Regions from separate parts of the Paenibacillus sp. ClWae2A genome, predicted to be linked through region 2. Evidence: riboswitches for the same ligand, from Rfam matches in the RefSeq annotation. Region 2 holds a riboswitch; each other region holds the start of a gene.

Region 1 (10,351 bases), on a different contig from region 2:
CAAACGGGTCCTTCAGATGACGTCCCAGCATCTGGTATCCGCCACATATCCCTACGAGCTGAACATGATCACGCTCAGTCTGGCTCGCAATCGCCTGCTCCAGCCCAGACTCACGCAGAAATGCCAGATCACCTATGGTGTCCTTCGTACCCGGTAGAAGAATGGCATCCGGACTGCCCAATTCCTCTGGCGAGGTCACGTAACGCACATTCACATCCGGTTCACGGGAAAGTGCATCAAAGTCTGTAAAGTTGGAAATTCGCGGATATCGAATCACCACCAGATCCAGCTCGGTTTTGCCGGTTTTCCCATGACGCATGGAGTCCAGCACCACTGAATCCTCTGCTTCAATCTGAATATCTCTTATGTAAGGCAATACACCTAATACTGGAATGCCTGTCCGTTCTTCGAGCCAGTCGAGTCCCGGTTGCAACAGGGACAGATCACCGCGGAACTTGTTGATAATGAACCCTTTGACACGCGACGCCTCATGGGGTTCAAGCAACTCCAGCGTACCTACAATGGAAGCAAACACCCCGCCCCGATCAATATCGGAGATCAGAATCACCGGTGCATCGGCCCAGCCTGCCAGATTCATGTTGACGATATCCCGATCCTTCAGATTGATCTCGGCCGGACTGCCCGCTCCTTCCATCAGCACAATATCATAGGTATCCCGTAGCCGGTTCAACGCATCCATAACCGTCTGCTTTGCTTCAGGCAGGAAATGCTGACGGTAGTCTGATGCACTCATCTGGGCAAAAGGTACACCGTGAACCACGATCTGCGAATGCATGTCCCGCACCGGTTTGATCAGGATCGGGTTCATGTCGGTTGTCGCCTCAATACCGCAGGCTTCAGCTTGTGCCCCCTGAGCCCGACCAATCTCCTTGCCATCTTCCGTCACATAGGAATTCAGTGCCATGTTCTGTGATTTAAACGGGGCTGGCTTGAAGCCATCCTGCTTAAAAATCCGGCACAATGCCGTTGTGATGACACTTTTGCCTACATCGGAAGCCGTTCCTTGCAGCATCAGTACCGCCGCTGGTTGTGATGGTCTATCTTCCACGCTCTTTCCCCCTGTCTCCGTGTTATATCCAGATCCCCATGCTCCCAACCTCATGCGTAACACTTTCCATACTGCTTCATACTTCAAAAGTTAAAGCCAGAACAGTCCTTGAAGCACGCTCAGCACGGTCAACAAAGCCGCCTCCAGCAGCTCATTCATGGCACCATACGTATCCCCGGTTAAACCACCGAGCCGTTCACTGATCCGGGCAGCCACGAATCGGCCGATATAATAACACGCCACAGGCAGTACAATAACCGCCGTCACCGGGTATAGCCACCATGGCAGTGTTCCCAGACCACTCACCATCGCATCTGCAATCCCCATATCCGGCTTGAAAAGCCACACCGCGGCAAACGTAACTGCCCCTGCGACCAAGGTCAGGCCCACGGCTGAGCTGCGTGCACGCTGGACCTCCCTCCGCTCACCTAGACCTTTGAACAATACGGCAAGTCCATCATCTCCGCGCGCATTCGGCCAGGCCGACATTGCATACACCATGAACCAACGGCTCCAGATCATGGGCAGGATCAGCAGCGCACCGTACACCCAGTGGCCCCCGGCAATAAAATCGGCGATCAGCGCAGCCTTCATCATCAGAAGCAAAACGCAAGCGATCACTCCCATGGCTCCTACACGGCTGTCCTTCATAATCTCCAGCATCCGTTCACGGGTACGATAACTGAGCAAGCCATCCGCCGTATCCATCCATCCGTCAAGATGAAGCCCTCCGGTGAGCCATACCCATAACGTCAAGGTCATGACGGCAGCCGGAAAGGCGGGAAGCACTGCACCGCTTAAGGCTCCCGCGAGCCAGACACACAGACCAATCGCTGCACCGACCAGCGGATAAAAGACTACACTTTCCCGCAGCAGCCGCGGGACAAAATCGATTTGCATTTTGACAGGGAAACGGGACAAAAATTGAAAAGCGGCTGCCGCAGCATGTTTACGCTGAGGAGCAGGCGTGCCATCCTTCATAAGCGGTACTCCTTGCTTTTTAGTTCAATCGCAATGCCTACGGTCACCAGAAACACTTCACCGCATATCGCCGCAATGCGCTGATTCAGTACACCAGCCAAGTCCCGATATTTCCTGCCAAGGGCATATTCCGGTACGATCCCGTCCCCCACTTCATTCGTAACCAGAACTAGCAAACCGGGATAGGTTCGAATCGCTTCAACCAACGCGTCCAAATGTCCCTGTAACACCTGCTTCTCGTCATGCTCATGCGCTAACAAAACATTCGTCAGCCACAGTGTCAGGCAATCCACCAGAATGGTGGGTGCAGAAGTCCCTGTATGTCCTTCACCCATGCGGCTTATCAAAGCAGGCAGATGTATCGGCTCTTCCATCGTGTGCCACAGATACCCTGATGCCTCGCGCTGATGCTGATGCATGGTGATACGCTCACGCATTTCATCATCGTACGCCTGAGCTGTCGCCACATACCAAGCCTCCGAGGAACGCTGCATGCATAGACGCTCAGCAAAGGAGCTTTTGCCACTACGTGCCCCGCCCGTCACAAGTACGCTCATCGGGAACCCTCTCTTTGCCCGGATGAATCACCCGACGGAGCAGAGTCCAAAGCAGGGCTTGTCCCGTCCGAGACACCCGCGCTTGCAAAGGTCGCCATCTCGTTCAGAATGAGACATGCTGCGTCAATCAGATGAAGACTAAGCACGCCGCCTGTGCCTTCACCCAGACGCATGTCCAGATCCAGCATCGATTTCAGGTCCAGTTCACGCAGCAGTGCTCCATGTCCATTTTCGTGTGACGTATGAGAAGCGATCATATAGGCTGTGCTCAGAGGTGCAAGTTGTCTCGCAACCAGCGCTGCCGCGGTAGAGATGAACCCGTCTACAACGACCGGGCAACGATGAGCAGCAGCTGCGAGGATAACCCCCGTGAGTCCGGCAATCTCCAGCCCCCCCACCTTGCACAGAACATCCAATGCATCTTCCGGGTTCGGTGCGTTTACGCTAAGCGCCCGGCTGACTACAGCAGCCTTGCGCTGCAAGCCTGCATCATCAATGCCGGTTCCTCGCCCCACGGCGGCAGCTGGTGCAACTCCGGTTAACGCGCTCATCACCGCAGCACTTGCGGTGGTGTTGCCAATTCCCATCTCCCCGGTGACAAACAGCTGTGTTCCCTTCGCCACCTCTGCCGATACAACTTCGGCTCCAGCAAGGATAGCCCGAACTGCCTCATCCCGGGTCATCGCTGCACCTCGGGCCATGTTGGCCGTACCTTTGCGAATTTTACGGGAAAGCAGGTCCGGATGTTCAAGATCGGCATTCACCCCGATATCCACACAGATCACATCAGCTCCGGCGTGACGGGCAAGTACATTCACCGCAGCGCCTCCAGCGAGGAAATTCAGGACCATCTGCGGGGTCACTTCAGCAGGAAAAGCACTGATGCCTTCTTCCACTACGCCGTGATCTGCGGCCATGACAATGACCGCCCTGTGATCAAAACGCGGACGTGCACTGCCCGTCATGCCTGCCAGGCGGATCACCAGGTCTTCCAATTTGCCCAGACTCCCCGGCGGCTTCGTCAACGAATCCACGTACGTAGAGGTTTCTGCCGCCACTTCCTGGTCAGGAGCAGTAATCTTTTTCGTTAATTGCTCCAACACCTGTTCATTATTCATACAACCAGCACTTCCTTCATCAAAATATGGGTTGCCCCGCTTCATTTAATCGATGTCCCGCCGCAGCAACAGTTGAGGTATGGCATGGTCGGGATGAGAGACAATCGCGGGTTTGACGCGAAATATATCCTGGATATTCTCATCGTTGATCAACGTATGAGGCGTGCCCTTTCCAACCGCCATGCCCTCACGCAGCGCCAGAATGTGATCGCAAAATAACGCGGCCAGATTCAAATCATGCAACACAGCCACAATCGTAATGTTATTTCTCTGTCGCCATGCCGATAACAATTCCATGAATTGCAATTGATATTTAATATCCAGAAACGTGGTTGGCTCGTCCAGCAACAACAACCGCGGCTCCTGAGCCATAACTTTGGCTAGTGCGACCCGTTGCCGTTGCCCGCCGCTGAGTGCATCCAGCGGTCTGTCCGCCAGCTCTGTCAATCCCAGGTCTTCGAGCACCCTGTCCACTACAAGTGCCCCATCGCCCACTTCCCGTCCCAACCAGTTCTGGTATGGATATCGCCCCATCTCCACCACGTCTCGCACAGGATAGGAGATGGCTGGCAAGCCGTCCTGCTGCAATACAGCGATCATGCGCGACAGTTCCTTACGGCTATAAGAGCCGATATCTCGACCATCAATACGGATCTGACCTTCGCTTAACTGTTCCGTTCCGGCAATAAGCTGGATCAGGGTGGACTTGCCGCTGCCGTTTGGTCCAACAACTCCCCACCAGTCACCTTCGCCAACATGCCAGTCTACATTGCGCAGTGCCTGATGATTGCCATATAACTTCCCTGCTCCCTTAATGGAGATAAGTGAAGTCGAGTTGGAACTGGTACTGGAATTCATGGCATCATCCCCTTCTGCAACTTTTTGTTTCGGTGCAGCAGGTAAGCAAAGAACGGCGCACCAACAAAGGCGGTGACAACACCGAGCGGAATTTCAGTTGGCGCCAGCAACGACCTTGCGATGGTATCGGCCCACACCATGAAGATTGCTCCACCAATGGCAGACAAAGGTACCAGCAGTCGGTAATCCGGCCCCACCAGCAGCCGCAACATATGCGGGATCACCAATCCAACGAATCCGATGACACCCGATACCGAGACAGCCCCTGCGGTCAGCAGTGTGCCAACTGCCAGCACGGACAGCTTAAGCCTGTCCACTCCGATCCCGATATGTGCCGCTTGACGTTCTCCCAGCGCAAGCACATTCAACGAGCGTGCGCGGCTCCAGAGAAAGACCAGCCCTAACAGAAAATACGGGAAAAGGATGGCCGTATACGACCACCCGCGTAATGCCAGACTTCCCATCGTCCAGTATATAATTTCATTAATCGTCTGTTTCGACATGGTCGACAGGAAGGAAACCACTGCGCCCAGGAAACTTTGCATGACCACACCAGCCAGAATGAGGCTGTGTGTTGGTATTTTACGCCCTTCACGAGCCAGTGCCATAACAAACCATAATGTGATTACACCCGTCAAAAACGCCACCAGTGGCAACGTCCAGATCCCGATCAGTGCATACTGCAATCCGAAGAAAATCAGGAAAGCAGCCCCCACTGACGCACCGGATGATACGCCCAAGGTGAACGGGTCTGCCAGCGGGTTCCGAAGAACCCCCTGAAATCCCGCACCGGCAATCGCCAACGATGCGCCCACGAGCACAGCAAGCAGTACACGTGGGAATCTGACTTTCCAGATAATCTGTTCTGCTGCCTTATTCCAATCCGGTGTAATCCAGTCGCCCACCCAGGGAATTTTGTGAATCAGGATACCTGCAATATCCCGGATCGGCAACGCTACTGAACCAATGCCCGTGCAGATGAGCACGGTGAGCACTAGTAGCACCATGCCCGTCGTTCCGAACAGGATCAGCTTTTTACTCATTGGAACAAGTCAGGGTAGATCGCTTTGGCTACTTCTTTCAACCCTTGAGTTACCCGTGGACCCGGACGGCTCAGCAGGTTGGCATCCAGGCCAATAACCGCGTCATTTTTTACAGCCGTAATTTGATCCCAGCCGCTACGAGCCTTGATGATCTGATCCAGTGTTTTGGAATTCTCATCAATTACATCATTAGCATACAAAATCACATCCGGGTTGGAGGCGATCACATTTTCTTCATTGATCTGGTACCAGCCTTCTTTGTCCGAAGCAATATTGGTTCCTCCGGCTACGGTGATCAGTTCGTCCATGAACTCACCTTTACCTACCGACCAACCTGGGGAGAATTCAACGTATACTTTTTTCTTCTCTTCCGGTTTAACTGCCTTCACCGCTTCGGTTACATCCGTCACGTCCTGTTTCATCTGAGTGATGATTTCTTGTGCTTTTTCTTGATGATCGGTGATTTTACCGAAGGTTTCGATATTATTCATCACATCGTCGATGGATTTAGGGTCCGTTTTGAAAATGGTAATACCCAGTTCGCGCAGTTTCTTCACTGCATCTTCGCTCATGGAGATACCTGTGAATACAATATCGGCTTCAGCGGCAATGATGGACTCTTCATTGGGCTTGGTGATACCGCCCATTTTAGCTTTGGTTGTTGCTGCTTCCGGATAATCGTCATAGTCGGATACACCAACGATCTGATCGTCCAATCCAAGGGCAAACAGGGATTCTGTCTCAGCCGGAGACACGGATACGATTTTGGCAGGTGCCTTTTCAAAGGTGAATGATTCACCCGTTGCATCCGTAACTGTCAGTGGATATTGTGTTTTGAGGTCCGTCTGCACCTGGCCTTGGGACTGCTCCTGTGCCGGTTGCTGTGAAGTGCCCTCGTTCGTTGTTGCATTGCCACATCCGGCCAAAGCCAGTGCAAGTGCCGCTGCACTTAGCAGGGACGCTACGCTTTTCCAATTCTTGAAATTCATTCTGTTATTCTCCCCTTCTCTATCTGTACTATTTTCTTGCATCGTGCTCGAACTCTTACTGCCCATGCCTTGGTGTTCCTGTACAAGGTTTGAACTGCAACATTTACACGTTAACGGAGAGTGCAGAACCGATCTGAAGAAACGAAGTGTTCGCCTTTATCACCGGATTTTCCCTTTCAAAAAAGGGCATCAAAAAATCTGGGGATAACAGCGATCGGAAGATGGTACTGCAATCGTAGTGACCTCGTGTAAAATTGGTCTCGTTCATCTTACATGAACAATAAAAAATCCCCAATCCTTGGACAAGGATCAGGGATGACGTCTCGCATATGGCGATCTGTACATGTTCAACCAAGGGTTGTCCATGCGCATAGAATAGCCCGAAACGCTGTCCTTTCCTCGAAGGAACACCGGTTTGTACGTCCAGGGCAGGTAACCTGACTTACAGGAATCATCCTGTTTTACAGTGGCGGGACCGTGCCGGATTTGCACCGGCTTCCCCATTTCACCCATGTGTGTTTCATGACTCGTACTAAATTTGCCATGAAAAGACAGCCTTCACACGCGGGACCCTTGGTCGCTGATATGGTAAACCATTGCCGTGTAATTTCTGCATGCTGCATACTCGTTCAGGCTTCACAACCTGAAGCGTACCTGTATCCATGCTGAAGTCACACTTCTGTTGTGATTATAGGGTATATTGTACATCCTTACAACCCGATCGGTGGAAAAGTCACTCTGCTGCCAAACCATTGATTCCCCTGTTGTTCAAGCTGAACCTGAATCGCCTGTCCCGGTACGACATGAGTATCCCAGAACCCAAGCCCGGCAATCAGACGGGACAAGGCATACCGGATGACACCACCATGCGTAACCACAACTATGGTTGGCACTTGCCCCTCATCAACGTACATTGAAAGACGACCCTCCAACAACATCTCTTGGAGAAAGGAATCCAACCGTCCGGTAAACTCCTGCCACGATTCCCCCCCGGGCGGAGTGACCTCCTGCGGCGCATCAATCCAGTTTCGGTACACAGGGTTATCCTTGAGCTGATCATACGTCAGCCCTTCCCAATGTCCAAAATCATTCTCGCGCAGACGCGAGTCGAACTTCACCTGTCCGCTGGCATCTGGAAGAATCTGTTCCAGCGTCTGCCGACAACGAAGCAGATCACTGCAATATACCTCGTTCCACAAAACACCGCTCAATTGTTCATGAAGCGGAGCCAGTTCTTCTTTGGCATTTGGCAGCAGACCGATGTCGGTATGCCCCAGATATTTTTTTTCCACATTCCACAACGTTGTCCCATGACGGACCCACAGAATGTTTCGTTTCAGCGGCCCAGGCTGATTCGTATGTACTTCATTGCCTGCATTTCCTTCATTTCCTGCATTTATGACCATAACAGCGTCCCTCCTGCCAGCCACACACCCAGCGTTATGAACACGCATAGTACCACAAAAGCCCCTGCCGACCAGAACATCAGGCGTGACGTTTGCACAATATCCTCGGCTCCCATTGGCCGTGTGGCCTCGCCCATGTAGGCACGAAATGAAGCAACGCCGTGATACACGTTATGTCCGCCAAGCCGGATGCCCAGTGCTCCAGCCACCGCTGATTCGGGAAAACCGCTATTCGGACTTGGATGTAATCTTGCATCCCGTGCGACCATGCGTGCTGCTCCATTGGCGTCCAGCTTCATGACCCAGGCACCCACAATTAACAGAATCGCGGTCAGCCGGGCAGGTATCCAGTTCGCCACATCATCCAGACGGGCTGAGGCCCAACCAAGATGCAGATACTTGTCATTTTTATATCCGACCATGGAATCCAACGTGTTGATGGCGCGATAAGCCATGGCAAGCGGAGCGCCTCCAATGAGCGCATAGAATAACGGCGATACAATGGCATCCACGATATTTTCGGCAACCGTCTCTACCGTTCCCCGCACAACCTCGGGTTCATCCAGATGCGCCGTATCACGTCCAACAATCATGCCCAGTGAACGTCTGGCCGCCGGCCAATCCTGCTGCTTCAGATGACGATACACTTCCATGCCTGCATCCTTTAGCCCTTTTGAAGCAATGGTCGTTGCAATGAGCACCACTTCAGCTACTGCTGCAATGACAGGATGAATCAACCAAAGCACATATACGAGTCCCCAGGTGATGGCAAAAGAACCCCCCGCAATCACAATCGGGAACAACAGCCCTGCTCTCTTCAGACCCGAATCTGTACGCACACGCGAGCGAATGACACGCTCCAACGCCGAGATGCCTTTGCCCATGCCAATCACCGGGTGGGGAATCCAGCGTGGATCTCCGATACATCGGTCCAACAGGTACGCCAGTATAATAATCCAGGCTCCTGCCATGCCTGTCCAGAACGGCCAGTTCCATAGATGTTCCAGCTCAAAAGTCATTTGTGCCTGATCCCCTCTTTCCATAACAGTCCTGCCCGAAGGCTCTCTGTCACCGTGTCGTATACCAATCTGCCAATCGCCGCCCCGACCGTAGTCGCTGTCCCGGCATAAGTGATTATCGGATGAGGTTCCTCCACTGCCTGACGTACCGCCAACACAATGGCATCGGTTGTGGTGCCGGTGGCGGGCAACCCGTTCTCCGAATCCAGAATACCCGCATCCGCCAGCGCTGCCGCTTTGGCTTCCACCAATGTCTGTACCGCATTCACCATCGCCCCGGTGGTCATGCGCCCATTCAACCAGAGCATGATGTTAATTGTACCCGGGACATAGGGGGGCATCGTTAGATTCCGTGCTGAAGGAGCAGAGCGCTCCCTGCCGGAAGACATCGTCTTATTTCCCGCCGTATCAAATACCGTTCTCTCCGACCCCGCGCGTGCTGCATTCGATACACCCGCAGTGGTGCAGCATAGAAGACCAAATTCATCACTTGTATATTCCTGAATGGAGGTATGCTCCAGCCTTACGGCCGTCAATAATCCGGCACATTGATCCCCCGGCTCATGCCATTCATTCAGCGCTTGTTCGATATCACGCGGCGGATCATCACAGCGGTAATGCCTGTCCACATAGATGTTAAATATTCGATCCAGTTCTATCATCCCACCGCCATATACCGCACTCGACAACGCTTGGGCAGCCCTTGGGCTCTGAGCTTTGATATGTCGTTCATGTGCGGATATGTTCAGTCCGGGCCAGGAAGAGGAAGCATATTCATTCTCGCCTGTTTCACCATTCGCAAAGTAGTTATAAAACGGGAGTGTCACGACCGCCTCCCTCCCTGTGCCTGTTCCGAATCTTTCGTCTGCTCCTGCTGACTTGATTCATGAATGGAGGACTGATCGACATTTGGATATCCCTTGCTTTCGAGCACGCTGCCCAGCACTTCGAGTAATGTAGCATTGGCGTCTGCATCCTTGACCGCGAAACGTACATGCCATTCGTCAAGCCCCGGATACATGGCACAGCTGCGAATCAGAATACCCCTTCGGCCCAGTGCCTCCTGCATTGATGCTGCTGTCCAAGGGGCCGGCACACGTACCAAAATAAAATTCGCCTCTCCCGGTGTCACCGCACATCCGTACGCCTTTAGTCCTTCCATTAGACGCCCCCGTTCCCGCGCGATCTGTGATATGGTCTCCTGTTCGTACCGTTCTCCGCTGCGCAGACAGGCTTCACCTGCCATAAGCGCCAGACCGTTGACACTCCAGGTCACCTGTTTCTTCGTCATCGCCTGAATGTATTCCGCAC
Region 2 (10,351 bases):
GCAACCTGTGCCTGATCGGGAGAAGCATCTCTTTGTGCCGTTTCTGCCTCGTTGTTAGGGTTATTCCGATTTCCTTCGTGCTCGTGATGTGTATGATGCAACTCTTCATCGTGATCATGATGATAATCGAGTGACGCTTGACGATCGACGGCAGTAGGAGTGTGATCATGATCGTGGTCATGCTTATGCGCGTGATCCTCGTGTGTATGTACGTGCTGATGGTCATGCTCATCATGATGATGCGAGTGATCATGATCCGAATGATCGTGATTGTGCGCATGGCTGTGTTCATGATGGTGGTCGTGGTCGTGGTCGTGGTCGTGGTCGTGATCGTGATCGTGATGATGGTGATCATGGTCATGGTCGTGATCGTGGTCATGCCCATGGTCGTGATCATGATGGTGATGGTGGTGTTTGGCTGCTTCCAGCCTGAATTGGCAGTTGTCACAGTTGGCTGTTACACGTCCATATAACCCCTCATGGGCCCGCTCCAGTACCAGTTCAACCAGCTTCGGGTGGAAGCCAAAATATCCACCAACCTCAACCTGAATGTCTGGATGCGCCGCTGCAAATTCCGCAGTCATTTCATCAATGCGCTTGATCAGTACACCTGTGAACAGGAAATACGGCATGATGATGATTTTCTTTGCACCCAACAACAGACAGCGCTCTAATCCATCCGGGAATGAGGGCTGAGTCACACCGATAAAGCTGCTTTCCGTCCACTTGTAGGGCAGTTTCTCCCATAACATCCGGGTCATTTTGAAAAAGTCACTGTTGGCATCCGGGTCACTGCTTCCCCGTCCAAGCACCAGTACTGCGGTCTCTTCATCCGTCACCGGAACTGGTGGAGCCGCTACCGCTGTACCGCCTTGGGATGCGACAAGTACAGGTTGTGCTTCTTGCAGACGGGTCTGCATGATCTGAACAACTTTCTCATGAACACCGATGGGACGACCATATACGAATTCCACCTGCGGATAACGTGCCTTGGCACGGTCAATGGCGTTAGGAATATCAATCTTGGCATGACCGGCAGCAAACAGAATGATCGGCACCAACACGACACGTGTTGCTCCTCGATCCACACAAGCGGTAACACCTTCAGCAATACTTGGTCTCGTTAACTCCAGAAAGCAGGTCTCCACCAACGTATTCTCCGGTGCCTTCGCTGCTACCTCATTTGCAAACTCCTTCAGTTCCCGGTTCCCCTCGGGATCACGACTCCCGTGTCCCACCAACAATATTGCATCCATCTTTTGTTATTCCTCCCCCGTCTGACTCGCAGATCAGACTTTTCATATTCATTCGCCAATCCAGTTCATCCGGCAAAAACTACGCCAAACCAATCATTCAATCCATGCGATACATTACTCGTAAAAATCAATCCATCTATGTCAGCTGAAATCCAGCGCATATTGCAAAATATTAGATCCCTGACAAGCTACACCATCACGTCTCCCCGAAGGAGGCGATTCAATTAAGGACTTAATCAGAACTTAAACAGGAATTAGTACGGATTTAGTCACCGCATATCGGGTTTACTTCCACCGTGACCGGTGCATCCACATGGCGGAAGCCCTGAATTACACCAACTCGTTTGAAGAATTTGTGGAATCGCTCATTCGGATGACCTTTTTCCTTGTAATCGGCTACAATGCGTTCCACAATGCCACCAATCTGGTCACCCGGAATTCCCTCCGCTACGGGCTGGGCAGGGTGAGCATTGCGGCCGAATTTCTTGCCACCGAGGAACAGGTCATATGCACCTTTGCGATACACGATGCCGATATCCTCCAGCACTGCCCCGTAACATGCCATACCGCAGCCATTCAGCGCCACACTTGTTTCTTTGGGTGCACCCAGACCGCCAATCACGGCCTGTAAATGGTTAGCCATCGGGACAGCATCGTCCTTCTCCATGTTACAGAAGTCACAGGCCTTCACCTTGATGACATCTCCAATCGGTACAACGATAAAATTGGCTGCGCGCAGCTCTTCTACCAGCGAGTCCGGTTCAAATGTCGGCACTCTCAGAATAATCTGGTGCTCCGGCGTGTACTCCAGTTCGCCATCTTCACTTGCACACTGCGCCAGCAGCGCCATCTGGGTGGCGGTGAATTTTTTGTTGCCCACGCCGGGCGACACGCCGACTTCGAACAGCGGCGCCTTGCGCCCAGGCTCGGGCGCAGTGCGTACCGCTGTTGCGGTCGCAGCCTGCGATGCACTTGCCGTATGGCTCGGCGCTGCTGCATCCAGCCAGCGGCTCGCCGATTCGCCCGCGAACGCGCCGCCTGCCGCGAGCCGTGTCAGCGCCTCGGCAGCGAGCTCAGCTGCGCCAGCGCGTGGCGCTTCGGCGACTCGCCCCGTAGCGGCCTCTGCCGCAACGGGCACAGGTCGCTCGCCGGCAAGCACGGCGGTGCCAGCGCTGCTCGCCAGGCTTGCCGCAGGCATAGCGGCAGCAGCCCCTGCACCAGCGGGCGGCTGCCCTTGCGGGGCCGTGCCCGCTCCGGCGCTGGCGCCGCGCAGGGCTGGCTCCGCCTGTGGCTGCGCGGCCGATGCAACGCTGGCCGCGCTCTGGCCCGCTGCCTCGCCGGAGGCGGCAGCGCGGGCGTCCCTTGCGCCGAGCGACCATGGCTCGGCTTCCGTGCGCAGTCGCTCATGAGGTCTGAGCGACTGTTCCGCGGTGTTCAGCGTGTATTTTCGCTGATACCCGCGAGGGGTGACCATGAGTCCTTCGTACATCATGGTCGAAGAATTGCCGATAATCACAGTCGTCAGCATGCCGATATCATGATTCAGCATATCCTCCAGTGTGGTCATGACAACGTCCTGACGCTCACGATATGCACTTTTTACCAGACCTACCGGGGTCTGTGGGTCACGATAACGCAGGATCATTTCCTGTGTCTCCACGATCTGGCGTGTGCGTCGTCCACTGCGTGGATTGTACAGGGCAATGACAAAATCAGCGGACGCTGCGGCTTCGACCCTGCGAATAATGGTCTCCCACGGCGTGAGGTGATCACTAAGGCTGATCGTACATGCATCATGCATGACGGGAGCACCAAGCAGTGATGCACAAGACTGAATGGCCGACACGCCCGGAATAACTTCGACGGCAACACCCGTATCCGGCTTCCAGCCTTGCTCCATCAGCACCTCGTACACCAGACCCGCCATACCATATACGCCTGCGTCACCGCTGGAAATTACGGCAACAATTTTGCCCATCTCCGCCTGTCTGACCGCTTCTTGTGCACGGCTTACTTCCTCCGTCATGCCTGTGCGCACAATCGCTTGCCCGTTCAACAGAGGGCGAATCAGATCCACATAGGTGTTGTATCCGATAATAACCTCGCTCTCCTGAAGTGCTTCGAGTGCCCGCTTCGTGATATGTTCCATGGCTCCCGGACCAAACCCGATAATCAGCAACTTGCCTTGATCTTGCATTGCTTCTCCTCCTCCATCACACTTGTCGAACTGATCCAAACATTGAAGAAGGGCGGCTATGCCGACCTTCTCCCGAACTGTACTGCATGTTCAACTCGTCAGCTCTGTTTACTCAGACTACCGAACCAGACCCTCTCATCAACCACCTGTTATGATCAAACCAATTTATCCTCTACCTGCAATTTCCCGACATATGGTTGGTTATCGCAAGGATGTACATTTATCAAAAAAAAACAAAAAAATCCCATCCTTGTAACGGATGGGATACGCATGTACGTACACTCAAGAACACAGTCCAGATTCCCAGAGGGTAATCCTGTGACTATGTGGCCCAAGGGGGGGCCAGCCAGGCGAACCGCTTGTTCGCCCATTTCCTGATTCTTCGTACACCACTCCTTTCCGCGAAGGGTTCGGTGACACATGCAAGGTAGGTCTCCTGGCTTTGGATCATCAGCTTCCTTTTCTGTCTTCCCCGGCTTGCCGAGTGACTTGAATCAAAAAGGGCTTCACCATTACAGTGGCGGGACCGCTCGGGACTTTCACCCGATTCCCTGTTACCTCTTGCTGCACGCAAGAGCACCTTGCTTGTTTTCATTCAATATTGTTCTCATAATAACACCGCTCAGGAAATAATGTCCATGCTTATGATACTTGTCCGTTCTTCTATTTTCAGACAAAACAGAAAAAAGTCCTGATCCAAAAAACGGATCAGAACCAGAAGTAACATACACATATACGATTCGTTTTCAACCATCCACTAACCTAATAATTGAATACGTTCATTCATAGTCATTGCTATCTAGGATTGCAAGCCACTAATCTTGGCCGCACGCCCTGCCGCAAAGTAACGTCCCAGCTCAACGATGAGTGCTCCCATCTTCTCTTCCTCCGGAATGACCAGTGCCTCAATGCCTTCTTCACGCATGGAGTTTGCTGTAACTTTACCTACAGACGCAGGGATTACACCTTGTCTGAAGGCTGCAAGCATCGGCTCAAGCTTGTCCTGCGATGCCGCATATTGTGCCAGGAATCGGACCTGCGGTCCACTTGTGAACGCAACAGCATCTACCTCGAACTTTAGAATTTCATTCAATAGCTGTTCCAGTTCTGCCTCTTCCGGCGGTACATGGCGGTAAGGAAGCACTTGTGTGACGATTGCGCCTTGTTCTTCCAACCATGCGACAAGTTTGGGAGCTGTCTCCCCATGAAGCTGCAACATAACCTTTTTTCCTGCGAGATCATGTGGGGCAAATTCACGAATAAGCCCGTCCGTACTGCCATCATCGTCCCGTACTAGCGGCGTTAACTTGCGCTTTTTCAGTGCATTCACTGTCTTGTAACCTCTCGCCGCAATCGAGGATTCCGACAGTGCATCCAGCAACTGTCCCGCCACTTCCATATCCTCGGCCATTTCAAATATCGCGTCCAATCCCATACCCGTTGTTAACACCGCCCAGTCTGGCGGGTCTGAGATCCAGGATACCAGCCCATCCCTGATACTCCGATCATCCAGAAATACCGTTCCCTGTGCCGGTCGCACAAGCGGAATACCGCCCATTTTTTCAACCAGTATGGACATTTCTTTCGATTTTCGTGGTCCTGTCAATGCTACACGTACACCTGCCAAATGTTGAGCCATTCATGTTCCCCCCGTTAGTCCAGCCGAATGTTCATCAGTCTGACTACAGTATACAGGGTACTTCTGCCAAGGGAAACTGTGCTTACCCTCTTTTTGCCCGTTTCATCTATAAGGATTTTTGATGGAATGTATCAGGAAGGCTGGAGTTCTCCACCATGAGAATCCTGCCTTTTTTTCTCTCCGTTCTTCTCCGAATCAGAGGATTCTTGTCCCTGTTCATGCTTCTCTTTCTTGGACTGCTCTCCCGATCTCTGTTGGGTAGATTCTTTTTTATCCTTTTTGCGAGGACGAAGGAAAAGAAACAGCACCATAGGGAACAGTACTTCAAAAACAATGGCGATCCATGTCCATTCCCGGGTAAAACGATAAAGCTGAATGGCGTTTTTGAAAAACCAGAATGCACAAACAAAGCCTAACAGTGCCACCGGACCTGTCATGACCTTTCCCGAAACCTTCGGAATCATTCGCTTCAGTCCCCAACAGACAAAGTACAGATCAAATGCAATTTTGGTAATCATGGCAGGCAAGGTTGCCGCTGCTAACGCCAGATCAAACCGATCCAGAAAATCACTAATTTGCAGCTGCCTTGCAAGTTCATACGAAGGGTATACGAGTCTGGAGGCAATGGGCACACCAATCGACGTGATGGTTTCCACCATAATCAGCATCATCAGCAATCCCGAGATAATGATGCCCCATAACACAGGCTTGAAGCGAAAATCACTGCCCTTAACGACAAAAGGTAAGGCGATCATCTCGCCATAAAAAGAAAATATGTACCAACTCCCTTTGCCTACACCTGCCATATCGAGATGAAAATAGGGCATCAGATTATCCATATTCACCTGCTGAATCAGCATAAAAGGCAAAATTACAGAATTCAACAGGAACAGGGTAACATATAGTTCTGACATTCCGATCAACGAACCAAGCCCACCTCTGACGATAAATACCGCCATAATCATGAGTGACAATACCACAATGGATATCGGCGTTGTCTCTAGCAAGGTTATACTTACATAATCACCAATTAATCGGATATCTCTAGCGAATATGAAGAAAAAAAACAAAATGTACATTACGCCTGCGAGCCTTCCCATAAAGGGGAACCGCTCAGCAAGCGCCTCAAATAGATCCTGATTCGGAAATCTCCGCTGAATTCGGCTTACCATCCACATGGATATAATCATCACGAGAACAACTGGCACATACGAGAGATAAGCGTGCTGTTCCGCGTAATAAATGGCCTGTGCATGGGGTTGGATCAACGTGCCCGTAATACTGAGCAGCAGCACGAGTAGTACAATCTGTCGAGAAGTCACACTTTGATTCATACAGTACCTCCTTCCCATCATTCAAAGTTTACTCCGTACCATCCTTAGTCCGTATCTATGGTAACGGTAAGAATCGCTGGATGACGTGGCTGATCCATACGGAAATATAAAAGGTTTTGCTCAGATGGGTTACATAGAACCAAATGCCTGTCCCCAATGCAATCAGCCCATAGGATAACCAGCGATTAATAACTGCCGCCTGCTTTAGATGTCTAAAGTCCATCGCGATGACCATGATGACCATCCCCAAATAGGTGAACAACAGTGGTTTAATCATGTACGATATCCTCCTCCATGACACCGATCGGTTTATTGACTACCCCTACATTTTCAATGATGACGTGGGGGATAACATTCACCTCAACATCAGGATAGATATCATCCCATCGATCCTTCATTTTGTCCCACTCTTTTGGCAAGTGTTGATGGATCGACCGACCAATCCCGAGAATATCGGCATGATATTTCCCTTGAATTAATCGAACCCCTTCAACGATATCCTCTTTTATTTTTTTGTGGACCGCGTCATTTAATTTCAAAATCTCTTTTTCACGCAGATCACCGTAATTTGATTCGTTATCTACAACTACTCCCTTGGCGTACAATTGAACGGTCACAGTGACCTTTTCTTTCTTGACACTGGGGTGCAGTGAAGAATGGTTCTCGTTCAGTTTGATGAATATATCTCCTTCTCCGCGCGGAGCCTTGACCATAATTTCTGGTGCATTGGCTTCCCCCATAGCGAGAATCAGGGCATCAGCGGGAGCCTTGTCAATCATGCCTACCAACTTGTCTTTTTTAAAAATGGCCAATCCATCCAGCTTGATATTTGATTTGGCATCCTTCCAATTTTTTGGGACATTGTCCACTTTGGAAGCTACAGGCAAGAAGGGATCTACCCCTTCACTAAGAATGGCATCGGTGAACGTTTTAAGAGAACGTGGGTTACGCATATTTAGAAAGCACAACTCTCTCACCATCTCGGATGGAAACTTCTCTATAGGTGCATCCGTATCCATGACTTCATATGCCGCACCTTTCGTAACGACCGGTAATGCAGAGAATCGGTTGAGCGGGTAACGTGTAAATAAATCGAGCATCGGAGCCACGCCATCCCGGGCAAGGTCCTCTCCAATAAGCAGGGTACGACGATGCGCATAATAAATCGTTCGTGAGAGTGCTTTTTGGCCTTCAAGTGTAGTCCCCCTCAGTGTCTTCGCGGTGTTGGACAACATGAACCATGATTTGTCCCCGCTTGTACCGCCGCCACCTCCCGAACTGCCCGTAGAACCGGATTGACCGGGAAGTGCAATCTGGAGACTGGATCTGTAATTGTCTTCCTCCTTATCAACAGCTACGCCAATCACAAAGGCAATATCATTAATTTCCTTACGATCCCAGCATCCGGCTATTAAAAGGGTACACAGGAGCAAAATCAATGCGGCTCTAATTTTTCGAATAAGAAACATGTGTTCACCATCCTTCCTCAGCTTCAGGCGAACCATTGATCTTGTCTTTCATCCGTTTCTGGTTATCCTGAACCGTAGAAGGACGATGGATCATTTTCCACCACGGCACACGAATGAGAATATCCTTGGTATCAGTCTTACTGTACGGGCTAAGACCTGACAGATAAGGTACACCAAACGAAGTCATCTGTGTCAGATGCACCGAGATCAGGACCAAGCCAATGACGATGCCATATAGTCCAAGCATACCCGCCAATAACATGATCGGAAATCGCAATAGACGTACGGTAATCGCAAAGTTAAACCGCGGAATTGTAAAGGAAGCTATACCTGTCATGGATACGATAATAACCATCGGTGCGGACACAATCCCTGCCTGTACTGCAGCCTGTCCGATCACAAGCGCACCGAGAATACTGACTGCCTGACCGACTGTTTTCGGTAACCTGACCCCCGCTTCACGGAGGGCTTCGAATGATAGCTCCATGATGAGGGCTTCCACCAAAGCCGGAAAAGGGATGGCTTCCCGTGCACCGGCAATACTCAGAATTAGCGTGGTGGGCAACATATCCTGATGAAATGTGGTAATGGCGATATACAGCGCTGGGAGGAAAAGTGCAATAGCTACGAACAGAAACCGTATCCAACGCAACAGATTACTGATGAAGAATCGTTCATAGTAATCCTCACTGGCCTGAAGCATCTGCCACATCGTGACTGGAGCAATTAACGCAAAGGGAGTGCCGTCTACTAAAATGGAAAATCGTCCTTCCAACAAGTTACCTGCTACTGTATCCGGGCGCTCGGAATAGTGCATCTGCGGGAATGGAGAATACGGGTGGTCTTCAATCAGTTCCTCAATATAACCCGTCTCCAGAATGCCATCGATCTTTATTTTTTCCAGACGTTTCTTCACGTCCCGAATCAACTTCGGATCAGCAATATCGTCCAGATAGGTCAGAACAATATCGGTTTTGGTTTCTGTGCCTAGTGTCATACTTACCATCTTGAGAGAGGGGGTTTTCAGCTTGAACCGCAGTAAAGCCGTATTCACGCGCAGTGTTTCGGTAAATCCCTCCCGTGGTCCCCGAATTACGGATTCCGTCTGAGGTTCCTCCACGCCACGTCTGACGCCGCCTTTGACGTTGAACATCCAGGCTTCGCTACTTCCATCGACCACCAGAAGTGCGGAGGATGCCAGCACCCCTTCAGCCGCGGTGGCCCAGGTTTTCACACGCTTCACCTGTGTTAGTTCAACGGTTGTATCATCCAGTGGAACATCAGGTTCATCTGTACGCTGCTGTACCAGCCCACGAATAATCGGACGCAGCATGTGTTCCTGGATATCAGCCGAATTGACAATACCCTCAATATAGACGAGCAGTCCTTTCACTTCCGGCGTAATCATAACGTTGCGAAAAACCACATCCGAGCAATCGGAAAAGATCTCCTTTACCGCCTGAATCTGAGTTGCATGTACTGCACTAATCGGCTGCCGCAGAAAAGGCGGGGACGGCAGTCCCAAAGGGATATGTTTTTTCTCTTCTGAAGCTCGTCCCGGTTGTCGGGACTTGTCTTTCCCAGATGTTTTGTCCGCCATATGCCGCCCCTCCGTTCTTGTTTTTTATACAAGGTAGCTTGTGCCAGATAGCGGGGAATTATGTGGTCTTTTTTGCAAAATTACGATTAAATCCTCTAATTTCAGACAGCAAAAAGGCCTCTGTATTTAACAGAGACCTCCTTAACTATTCAAAAAACTGTTCAACCTATTTTAGTTAGTCCGCAAAATAATCTTCAGGCACATAACGAATCTCTGACTTCGCATAGATGCTTAGCGTGTGACTCTCCCTGTCGTAGACTACCCGTTCACCGTCTACATAGTACCAGTGTTTCAAAAGGGGCTGATCCTTGCGTTGGACGAAGCGAAATACGTTTAGCTCCTGTCTAAGCTCCATAATCTGTTCCACAATCTGCTTGTCCAGGCCCGTAACGGTAAATATGAAACCTTTACCCTCCTGTTGGAATCGGTAGGACAACGAATCTGTTTTGCTATTAGCCAATCCTCGCCCGGTCACCGCATGTTTGACCATAAACCATTCCTGTTGCGCCATATGTGTATATCCTCCTTCATCTTGGAGTTCATTTCATCAGCCATCTACGGCAAATCAATAATCATATAGAACGTATCTTCGTTTCCTTGCAGTTCGATTGAATCCCGCTGTTCCACACGAGCCGTGTCGCCTTCGTTCAACAGGTACTCTCCATCCAATCCCAGCTTGCCTTCGATGGAGAAAATGTACATTCGGCGGCCTGCATCCTGATTAAAGGTTAACGTTTCGTCTTTGGCTAATCGGCCAAGGTAGATCGTCATATCCTGATGAATGGTCGCAACTCTTGGTCCCCCATCTGGCGATACAATCGGCACGAGTGCTCCTGCCAATGCCGCTGGATCAAAT
Region 3 (10,351 bases), on a different contig from region 2:
GGAATATGATCAAGCTGGTGGAGAAGTTTGGCGGCCATATGGAGGAGCTGTCAGTAATACACCGTCGCAACATCCCGTCTACGCTGGCGCGTTACGCAATGGAGCACCAGATTACCCGAATTGTGATGGGACACTCCCGGCGTACGCGCTGGCAGGAACTGTGGCAAGGGTCCGTTGTTAACTCGCTGTTACGCAGATTACGTGGTGTTGATCTGTTTCTGGTTGCTGATCGAGCGGCCAGGGAGGGTGAACGTGTGGTTCCGGCTAAAGTTAACGATGTGGAGTCGCTGACATACCGCAGACTAAGCGAGCAGGAAATGAAGGAACAGATTGGTCAGATTCAGCGCGGCACATTCAAAATATATATCGGTGCTGCACCAGGAGTAGGCAAAACCTACATGATGCTGCGGGAAGGCAATGATTTGCTCCGTAAGGGCATCGATGTGCAGATCGGCTTGCTGGAGACACATGGGCGGGCGGAAACCGTGGAGCAGATGGGTCACCTGTCTGTGATCCCTCGCGCACAGCGAGTGTATCAGGAGGCTCGTCTGGAAGAGATGGACACGGAGGGCATTCTGCGTCTTTGTCCGGAAGTGGTGCTTGTGGATGAACTTGCGCATACAAATGTGCCCGGAAGTGTCCGGCAAAAGCGTTATGAAGATGTCCTGCTCCTGCTGAATGCAGGCATCTCGGTGATTACCACAATGAATGTACAGCATCTCGAAAGTCTGAATGATGCCGTTGAACATATTACCGGTGTTCGTGTCCGCGAGACCGTACCCGATCGGATCATTCAGATGGCAGATGAGGTGCAGTTGATTGATGTGGCGCCTCAGGCCTTGCGGCAGCGCATGAGGGAGGGTAAAATCTATGCAACTGCCAAGGTCGAGCAAGCCCTTGCGAATTTCTTCAAAATTGGCAATCTGATTGCCTTGCGAGAACTTGCTCTGCGCGAGCTGGCGGACGATGTCGATGAACGGCTTGAAGCACAGCAGGCCAAAATTGCACTTCGAGGACCTTGGCGCAGACAGGAAGCGGTCTTTGTATGTGTAAGCAGTGATCGTCATGCCGAGCGGCTGATCCGGCGCGGATTCCGCATGGCTTTTCGTCTAAAAGCCATCTGGCATGTACATCATATCCACATCGGTGAGTCCATGAGTGACGAATTTAAGTGCCATCTGGAAGCGTTGGAGCAGCTGACGATTCGGCTTGGTGGTCAATTTCATATTCATCACAGTCCAAGGCTGCGCGATGTACCTGAGATTTTGGCAAGAAAGGCATCGGAGGCAAGAGCAACCCAGTTGGTGGTCGGGCAGGCAAGACGGGTGTGGTGGCTGAATGGCTACCGCGGCTCAGGTTCGGTGGTGAACCGACTTGTACGCTTGTCGCGGCATCTGGATGTATTGATCGTTGCAGATTACGATTATGAACCGAGCGGGATGTGAATGGATATTGTCTGAACGAATAAAAAAAGAAACGCAGGCATCCCATGGAAAACGGGTTCCGGCATATGTATGGGTGACCCTTGGGGTGACTCTGCTAACTTTGCTGCTTCATGCCATCGGTATGAGTGGCGATCTGGTTAATGTAGCACTTGTATACCTATTTCCTGTATTGGTGAGTGCCGTGTATTGGGGAATGGGGCCAGCTATATATGCCGCGAGTTTTAGCGTCATTATGTTTGACTTCTTTTTTGTACCGCCATATTTGAGCTTTACGGTTGAAGACTTGAGATATCTCATTTCCTTTGTCGTGTATCTTGCGGTGGCGATCCTGACAGCCAGTCTTGCAGGTCGATTGCGACAACAGCTGGAGATGGTAAAAGCACGCGAGGCCACGACTAACTCCCTGTACGCATTGAGTCGTCAGATGACAGCCATTACGGATCTGAATACGTTGCTGGTTAACATTGCAACCCAGGTTTCGCTCACCTTGGGCAAGCCAGCAGCTGTGTATCTTCCGGATGGACAGGGGGATCTGCTGGTTACAAGCTCTTCCACATCCGCATCAGAAGGGGAAAAGGATGGCTGGGGAGATGGAGAGTCGGAGGTTGCCATTGCCAAATGGGTATATCATCACGGACAGATCGCAGGTAAGGGATCATCCGCTTTACGGGAATCTCCCGGACTTTACGTACCGCTACGCACAGAGGAGCAGATTCATGGCGTGCTCGCCGTGAGCATGGACGCTGGTGAAGTTCATGAGCAGCAAGAACAGCTTCGTCTGTTGGAGGCATGCGGTGGACTGGCCGCAGGTGCCATTGCCCGAGTGAAGCTGGCGGAAGAGGCTCGATTGGCGCAGATCACTGCCGAATCGGAGCGCATACGTACAGCGCTGCTGGACTCGGTCTCTCATGAATTGCGTACGCCCCTAACCGCCATTATCGGCTCGGCTACGGGATTGTTGGAGAACGATACTCTTTTTACACCCGAGGATCGGAGAGAATTAACAGGCAACATTCGGGATGGGGCCTTACGCATGAATCGTCTCGTCACGAATCTGCTGGGTATGGTCCGGCTGGAGAGCGGCATGTTGCAGCTGAACCGGAAATGGTGTGACGTGGGAGACATAATCAGCGTTGTACTGACACAGGTTCGGGAATTCAGTCCGCATCCCAACATTCAGGTTGAACTGCCTGATGATCCGGCATTTATCTACGGAGATGAAGTATTACTGGAGCAGGTACTGGTGAATATCTTCAGCAACGCCATCAAATATTCGCCCGGTGAGAGCCAGATTGTCATCACTGTGACGAGTGATAAGAGTTCAAGTCAATTGAAGATCTGGGTAGCTGATCAAGGCATCGGTATACCGGAAGCAGAAAGATTGCGTATATTTGATAAGTTCTATCGCTCGGAGTCGACTCAGCATGTCACAGGAACGGGGCTTGGTCTGGCGATCTGCAAAGGCATTGTGGAAGTCCACGGAGGTACCATTGTGGCAGAGCCGAATCCGGGCGGGGGTACGAGAATACGCATAGATATCCCCATGGAGGCTCACGGATCGCGGTTTCCCTATTCAGAACAAGGAGAGGTTGAAGAATAACATGAACGCACCACTAGGGGCTCGCATACTGGTGATCGATGATGAGCCGCAGATTCGCAAATTGCTCAAGGTTACCCTTCAGGCACACCAATTTGAACTCCACGAGTGTGGGGATGGCGAAGAGGGCGTTATTCAGGCCAGTATTGTACATCCGGATCTGATCATCCTTGATCTTGGTTTGTCGGGCATGTCTGGTATGGAGGTGCTTCGCCGGATTCGTGAATGGTCACAGGTACCGATTATTGTGCTGACAGCGAAGGATCAGGAGGGAGACAAAATTGCCGCGTTGGATGCTGGTGCAGATGATTATGTGACCAAACCATTCGGAATGGGTGAGTTGGTCGCCCGTATTCGAGTGGCGCTGCGTCATGTAGCCAAAACAACGGATGAGCCAATACTGCGCTTTGGATCACTCACGATTGATCTGGCCCAAAGGCAGGTCGAACTGGAGGGGACTTTGGTCAAATTAACTCCAACGGAATATGAGATGCTGAAGGTGCTTGCCTCCAATGCAGGAAAAATCATCACTCAGCGCCAGCTTTTGCAGCAAGTATGGGGAGGGCATCATCATGAGTCCGACAGCCATTATCTTCGGGTATATGTAGGACATCTGCGCAAAAAATTAAATGAAGATCCAACGAATCCGCGATATATTCAGACGGAGCCTGGCATTGGTTATCGCTTTTTGCTCCCTGCCGAATAACGTTTAAGAGAGCGGGACATTTCTTAACCATGATGTGATGCACCATTCAGCGGGTGAGCGCTATGGAAAGAACAAAACACCGTCCCCTTTAGCTGCAAAGGAAACGGTGCTTTTATATTATGACGTGTATTTTGGCAACCAGTCGCCGTGAGCCTCAATCAACTCATCACACATCGCTACGATGTCATCGATAGACAGCTCCGCAGCCGTATGTGGATCAAGCATGGCGGCATGATAGATATGTTCTTTTTTGCCAGTGATTGCCGCTTCAATTGTCAGCAGTTGCGTGTTGATGTTTGTCCGGTTCAAAGCCGCGAGTTGTGGAGGCAGATCCCCAATATACGTAGGGCTGATCCCTGATCCATCCACTAAACAAGGTACCTCGACACATGCTTCACGCGGCAGGTTCGTAATCAGTCCGTTGTTCATGACGTTGCCGCCAATCTTGTACGGGTTATTCGTCTCCATCGCTTCGATAATATGCGATGCGTATTCACGGCTGCGGGTATGTTCAATATTTTCGCTGGCAAACAGCTTGGTACGCATTTCTTTCCAGCCCTCAATCTGGTTCACACAGCGGCGTGGATACTCATCGAGTGGAATGTTGAAGCGTTCAATCAGCTCCGGGTAATTCCGCTTGATGAAGTAAGGGTGGTACTCGGCATTGTGTTCGGAGGATTCCGTTACATAATAGCCAAAACGCTGCATCAACTCATAACGAACCATGTCGTCATGCTGTTCTTTCTGTTTTTCCTTCGCCAGACGTTTAATCTCGGGGTATAGATCCTGCCCGTCTTTGGTAACTTCGAGCAGCCACGCCATGTGATTGATCCCTGCAATCTTAGCCACGACACCTGTCTGATCGATCCCCAGTGCATCAAACAGATGTGGTACACATACCTGCACACTATGACACAAACCTACGGTGTTGATCCCACCATGTACATTCATGACGTTGGTAAGCACGGCCATCGGGTTGGTGTAGTTCAGGAACCATGCATCCGGACATACTTCCTGCATATCTCGGGCAAAATCCAGCATAACCGGAATCGTCCGCAGATTACGGAAAATTCCGCCGATACCGAGTGTATCTGCAATCGTTTGACGCAGTCCGTATTTCTTCGGAATCTCAAAGTCCGTAATGGTACATGGATCATATCCACCGACCTGGATAGCGTTGATGACATATTTGGCCCCGCGCAGCGCTTCTTTGCGGTCATGATATACGTTCACGACGCAACGACTTCCGAGTGAACGGGCCAGACTGGTCAGCAAACGCTCTGAATCGCTCAAACGTTCAGCATCGATATCAAACAATGCCAGCTCAAAATCCTGCAGTGCTTCGGTCATCATGACATCACCCAATACATTTTTAACAAAGACGGTGCTTCCTGCACCGAGAAACGTAATTTTGTTCATCTTAAGTTCAGCCTCCCTGAAAAATGTTGTACCCCAACTATAGGCCGATTCGGCACATATAACTATGGCTCAACCCCTTTCAAACATGGTATAATCCCATTTTTGTTGCCGCTTTCAACTAATAATTATGTACTTTAGCTGTTATAATTTAATTAGATATACAGATGGTGAACCGCGGAAGGAAATAAGGAGGGTGGGCGAAAAAGTGAGTCGCATTGAGATGAATGTGGTTCCCGCAGGCTGGACACAGATGGAGCTGATTTTGTTGTTTTTTGGGTGGGAGGCATGTGAGCCTGCGCATTATTGGGGACCGGGTGTACGTGATTCTTACATTGTGCACTACATCCATGAAGGACGGGGCACCGTGTACATGGGCGATCAGGAATACAAGCTTAGCGAGGGACAGGGTTTTGTCATTCTCCCGGACACACTTATTCATTATGAGGCAGATCCGCAGGAGCCATGGACGTATTCGTGGTTTGGTTTTAAAGGCGTACAAGCCAAAGCATTCATGCAACGTGCCCAATTGAGCCCGGAGCGCCCGATATATGATGCCCAGGATACGAATACGATGGAACAGTTGTATACAGAGATGGTCCAGGCTTCCACGCGTCCGGGAGGCGATGTGATGAATCAGAGTCTCTTGTACCGCTTGATGGCAGAATTAATCTCTTCTTCGCCTGTGGAGGAAGAAATAGGGCAGCTCCTTTCGAACAAAGAGACGTACATCCGGCAGGCGGTGCAGTTCATGGAGAACAGGTACAGCCAGCGAACCTCCATTCTGGATATTGCCCAAGCTGTGGGGCTGGATCGCACGTATCTATCGGGATTGTTCAAAGAGCGATATGGCATGTCGCTACAGTCCTTTTTCCTGGAGTACCGTATGAATCGTGCTGCCGAACTTCTTCAGAATCCAGGACTGTCGGTCAGTGAAGTGGCGCACTCTGTTGGCTATACGGATCCATTATTATTTTCCAAGATGTTTAAGCGTGTGACGGGTGTGTCTCCAAAGGGTTCGAGAAATCGAGATTAGACGCACCTAGTGCTTCAAATTTAAAAGAAAAGTTTTGATCATTAAACGTTGTCCCGCTATACTGATACAGAAGTGTAATTGAATATGTGGAACTTGGTGCTTTGCCCGTCAGGGTAGAAGCTTAATAGGGAAGTCCGGTGTAATACCGGCGCGGTCCCGCCACTGTAACAGAGGAGTCAGGTAGCGATAATCCACTGGTTTAAGCCGGGAAGGAGCTGCAAGTGACGATGATTCTGGAGCCAGGAGACCTGCCAGGTTTAACAAACACAGTAGTACCCTACGGGAGATAGGAAGGTGTTTAGAGAGCATGATTTTTTCTGAAAATCTGTTTATTTAAGGCGTCCTCATCCAGTAACACGGAGAGGGACGCTTTTTTTGTTATGGACGAAGAACATCATGACACATACATAAAGTTTTGGGGAAGGACGTTAGAGCACTTGAGCAGATATATCGTTAAACGATTAATACAACTGGTAGTCGTATTGTTCGGCATCACGTTCCTGACGTTCCTGCTAACCTACCTGTCACCGGGAGATCCAGCCAGACTTATGCTTATGTCTACAGGGGTAACACCATCGGATGAGCTAGTCAGGCAGGTGAGGTCGGAGCTTGGATTGGATGAGCCCTTTCTCTACCGATACGGGACATGGCTGGGACAGGTGGTGACTGGGGACTTCGGTACATCATATAAATACAATCGTCCAGTACTGGACGTGCTGATGGCACGGCTCCCTGCAACGCTTTGGCTAACAGGAAGCGCCATGCTTCTGGTTATACTGGTTTCTTTTCCATTAGGGATGTTGTCGGCTGTCTATCGTAACAAATGGCTTGATCACGTCATTCGTCTGTTCTCTTTTGCCGGATTATCGATGCCCAGCTTCTGGTTGGGTATGTTGCTCATGTTGGTCTTCGGTGTACAGCTGAAGCTGCTGCCGGTAATGGGCAATTCCGGATGGTACAGCCTGATTCTGCCTGCATGTACACTCGCGATTCCACTTGTTGCCCAGTACAGCAGACAGATTCGTGCGGTCCTGCTTGAGGAGACAAGCCAGAACTATGTGATCGGAGCAAGATCCAGAGGTGTGAAGGAGTCGATCATTATTTTGCGTCATATTCTCCCCAATGCCCTGCTGCCGATCGTTACTCTTATGGGCATGACGACAGGTGCTTTGTTAGGTGGTGCAGCGATTGTGGAAAGTTTATTTGTGTGGCCGGGTGTTGGACAGATGGCTGTAGATGCAATTTTCACAAGGGATTATCCTCTGATTCAGGGGTATGTCATCTGGATGGCGATCATATATGTCATGCTGAATCTGCTGGTTGATGTATGGACACATCTTCGTGATCCCCGAATCCGACTGGATGTGGATGTATAGATGAGAGCCTTCAGACTTGTATTACTGCAAAATCGCTGGTTCACATTCCTGCTGTCTCTGACCGTCTTCTGGATTATTCTTGCCATGGTTGCACCGCTGCTTGCACCACACGATCCACTTGCAACGAACTTTGCCAAAGTGCTGCAGCCATCCAGCGCCGAATATCCTCTTGGAACCGATCAGCTGGGCCGCTGTGTATTATCTCGTCTTCTATATGGTGCACGAACCTCGCTGCTGCTCACCTTTATGATGATTGGCATTGTGTTCATACTAGGTGTAGCGATTGGGGTCATCGCCGGTTTCGCTCGGGGTGTGACAGATATGGTGCTCATGCGCCTATCTGATACATTGATGGCCTTTCCGGGCCTTATTTTTGCCATCGCTGTGGTAGGCATGCTTGGGCCGGGACTGTTCAATACGGTGCTGGCACTGTCGGTTGTCTGGTGGGCGAAGTATGCACGGATGGCCAGAAGCCTGGTGATTTCCCTTCAGCAAAAAGAATATGTCGCTGCCGCTGCTTTCAGCGGAGCAAGCAAGATACAGATCATCGGCAGGACCATCCTGCCCAATATGTTGTCCCCGCTAATCGTCATGGCAATGATGGATGTGGGTGGTATGATGCTGTCCATCTCGGGGTTATCCTTTCTCGGGCTTGGCGCGCAGCCACCGAATCCCGAGTGGGGGGCCATGTTAAATGAAGGCAGAAGATATCTGCAGACTGCGCCGTGGTTGTTGATATATCCGGGCCTGGCGATATTTAGTACCGTCATTATTTTTAATTTACTGGGAGACAGCCTGCGAGATGTGCTTGATCCCAAGAAAAATACAGCTTATCTGGAGGAATCAGAATGAAGAGGAATTTTCAAAAACCAATCCTGTTTACCATCGTATCCATGTTGGTTGTGTTCTTGCTTGCAGCTTGTGGCAACGCGAATAATCCATCAACCTCGTCTGATGCAACGGAGAAGTCAGCGGCGACGGATAGTGGCACGACAAGTGCACCAACGCATCTGAATGTAGCCCTATTCTGGCTTGGCAGCAATCTGGACCCGGCAGAAGAATGGAACGGTTGGACGCTTACACGTGCAGCGATTGGTGAGACGCTCATTCAGTTTGATGAGAATATGAAGTTAGTCCCTAAAATTGCAGATACATGGGAACGTGTGGATGACACGACTTGGCATTTTCATATTCGGGAGGGTGTAACCTTCCATAACGGAAACAAAGTAACCGCAGAAGCGGTGAAAAAATCAATCGAACGCTCCATTGAACTAAATGAGAGAGGACAAGCAACTGTGCCAGTTGCGTCGATGACTGCTGAAGGACAAGATCTGACGATCAAGACGACAGAGCCTTACGCGTCCTTGCTTGGCAATATTGCCGAGCCGCTGTTTATCATCGTGGATACTAGTGCTGATACATCCAAATTCAAGAGCGAGCCTATTGCTACTGGACCATTTATGGTGACAGGTTATACGCCGGATCAAGAAATTCAGGTGAAAAAGTATGACGGGTATTGGGGCGGTGCGGCAGATGTTGACACATTGACGTTGAAATACATCAAAGATGACAGCACACGTGCCCTTGCCCTGCAGTCCGGAGAGATTGATGTAGCCAGTAACGTGGGACGCAGTAGTCTGTCATTATTCCAGGATAAGAGTCAATATACCATTGATGAGATTCCAAGCCTGCGTACCCAGTTCGTATGGTTCAATACAACCAAACCACTACTGAGTGATCCGGAGGTTCGCCGGGCGATCTCTTATGGTATTGACCGGGAGATGTACGCAAATACGCTGGTGGGGGGTCAGGCAGCCAAAGGACCATTCACCTCAGCTCTGCCTTTCGGCTATGACAAGATCAAAGGATATGATTACGAACCGGAGAAAGCCCAACAGTTGCTAGATGGGGCTGGTTTCAAGGATACAGATGGCGATGGCATCCGTGAAAAAGATGGCAAGAAGCTGTCGCTACAGCTGATTCTCAACTCCGCTTATGAGTCCGATTCGATTGTGGCTGCTGCAATGCAGTCCCAGCTTAAAGAGATTGGCGTTCAGGTAGAGATGACCTCCTATGAGGATCTAACCGATCATCAGAAGAGCGGAAATTACGATCTCGCTTTAACAAGTATTAATACAGGCATTACGGGTGACCCGCAGTATATTCTGGATTTCTACTTCATGACCGGTGCGGAATGGAATGTGGGCGGATATAGCAATCCGAAGCTGGATGAGGTCATTACTCGCCTTCACTCCGAATTTGATGTGGAGAAAAGGTATGCCCTTGCAGCAGAAGCCCAGCAGATCATTTTGGATGATGCAGCCTATATGTTTTTGACCTATACCCCGATTAATATTGTGAGTAAAAGCAACGTGCAAGGCGCGACGATGTATCCTATCGATTTCTACCTGCTGGATCGTAATATTAAGGTCGGGCAGTAATGATGCCCTTGCTTAGTGTCAATCATCTGTCCGTAACCTACAAAGGTGATTCTCAGGCGCTGCGGGACTTGTCCTTCTCTATGAATAAGGGGGAGATTATCGGGATTGTAGGTGAAAGCGGCAGCGGAAAGTCAACTCTGATTCGGGCTTTACTTGGCCTGTTACCCGAAGGTGGTCGATACACCGAGGGGGAGATTTCTTTTCAGGAAAAAGTGCTATTACGTGAGTCGCGGTTGGATTGGGCTGGAGTGCGTGGGAAGCGAATTGCTATGGTGTTTCAGGACAGTGGTTCGTATCTTAATCCGATTCGCAGCATCGGTAGTCAGTATATTGA

Evidence for each region. A riboswitch is a leader RNA that binds a small molecule or an ion and turns the genes downstream of it on or off. The one in region 2 is predicted to bind cobalamin.
Region 1: another riboswitch for cobalamin. It lies ahead of QVE09_RS20000 (ABC transporter substrate-binding protein); the one in region 2 lies ahead of cobJ (precorrin-3B C(17)-methyltransferase).
Region 3: another riboswitch for cobalamin. It lies ahead of nikB (nickel ABC transporter permease); the one in region 2 lies ahead of cobJ (precorrin-3B C(17)-methyltransferase).

Annotation. Positions count from the first base shown of each region.
Region 1 is NZ_JAULSQ010000007.1:48,819-59,169, forward strand. It holds gene QVE09_RS19970 (cobyric acid synthase) at 1-1,033, opposite strand, end outside; gene cobS (adenosylcobinamide-GDP ribazoletransferase) at 1,160-2,050, opposite strand; gene cobU (bifunctional adenosylcobinamide kinase/adenosylcobinamide-phosphate guanylyltransferase) at 2,047-2,607, opposite strand; gene cobT (nicotinate-nucleotide--dimethylbenzimidazole phosphoribosyltransferase) at 2,604-3,725, opposite strand; gene QVE09_RS19990 (ABC transporter ATP-binding protein) at 3,771-4,583, opposite strand; gene QVE09_RS19995 (FecCD family ABC transporter permease) at 4,580-5,626, opposite strand; gene QVE09_RS20000 (ABC transporter substrate-binding protein) at 5,623-6,615, opposite strand; cobalamin riboswitch at 7,026-7,156, opposite strand; gene QVE09_RS20005 (histidine phosphatase family protein) at 7,326-8,021, opposite strand; gene cbiB (adenosylcobinamide-phosphate synthase CbiB) at 8,012-8,992, opposite strand; gene QVE09_RS20015 (adenosylcobinamide amidohydrolase) at 9,037-9,867, opposite strand; gene cobD (threonine-phosphate decarboxylase CobD) at 9,864-10,351, opposite strand, start outside.
Region 2 is NZ_JAULSQ010000004.1:127,188-137,538, reverse strand. It holds partial or broken gene QVE09_RS15345 (sirohydrochlorin chelatase) at 204-1,256, opposite strand; gene cobJ (precorrin-3B C(17)-methyltransferase) at 1,522-3,453, opposite strand; cobalamin riboswitch at 3,863-4,052, opposite strand; gene QVE09_RS15335 (uroporphyrinogen-III synthase) at 4,253-5,092, opposite strand; gene QVE09_RS15330 (GerAB/ArcD/ProY family transporter) at 5,224-6,426, opposite strand; gene QVE09_RS15325 (hypothetical protein) at 6,482-6,703, opposite strand; gene QVE09_RS15320 (Ger(x)C family spore germination protein) at 6,696-7,895, opposite strand; gene QVE09_RS15315 (spore germination protein) at 7,900-9,495, opposite strand; gene QVE09_RS15310 (hypothetical protein) at 9,671-10,006, opposite strand; gene QVE09_RS15305 (pirin family protein) at 10,051-10,351, opposite strand, start outside.
Region 3 is NZ_JAULSQ010000012.1:33,055-43,405, reverse strand. It holds gene QVE09_RS25255 (histidine kinase) at 1-1,445, shown strand, start outside; gene QVE09_RS25250 (ATP-binding protein) at 1,453-3,045, shown strand; gene QVE09_RS25245 (response regulator) at 3,047-3,748, shown strand; gene melA (alpha-glucosidase/alpha-galactosidase) at 3,866-5,167, opposite strand; gene QVE09_RS25235 (AraC family ligand binding domain-containing protein) at 5,373-6,200, shown strand; cobalamin riboswitch at 6,278-6,470, shown strand; gene nikB (nickel ABC transporter permease) at 6,638-7,576, shown strand; gene nikC (nickel transporter permease) at 7,577-8,428, shown strand; gene QVE09_RS25220 (ABC transporter substrate-binding protein) at 8,425-10,017, shown strand; gene QVE09_RS25215 (ABC transporter ATP-binding protein) at 10,017-10,351, shown strand, end outside.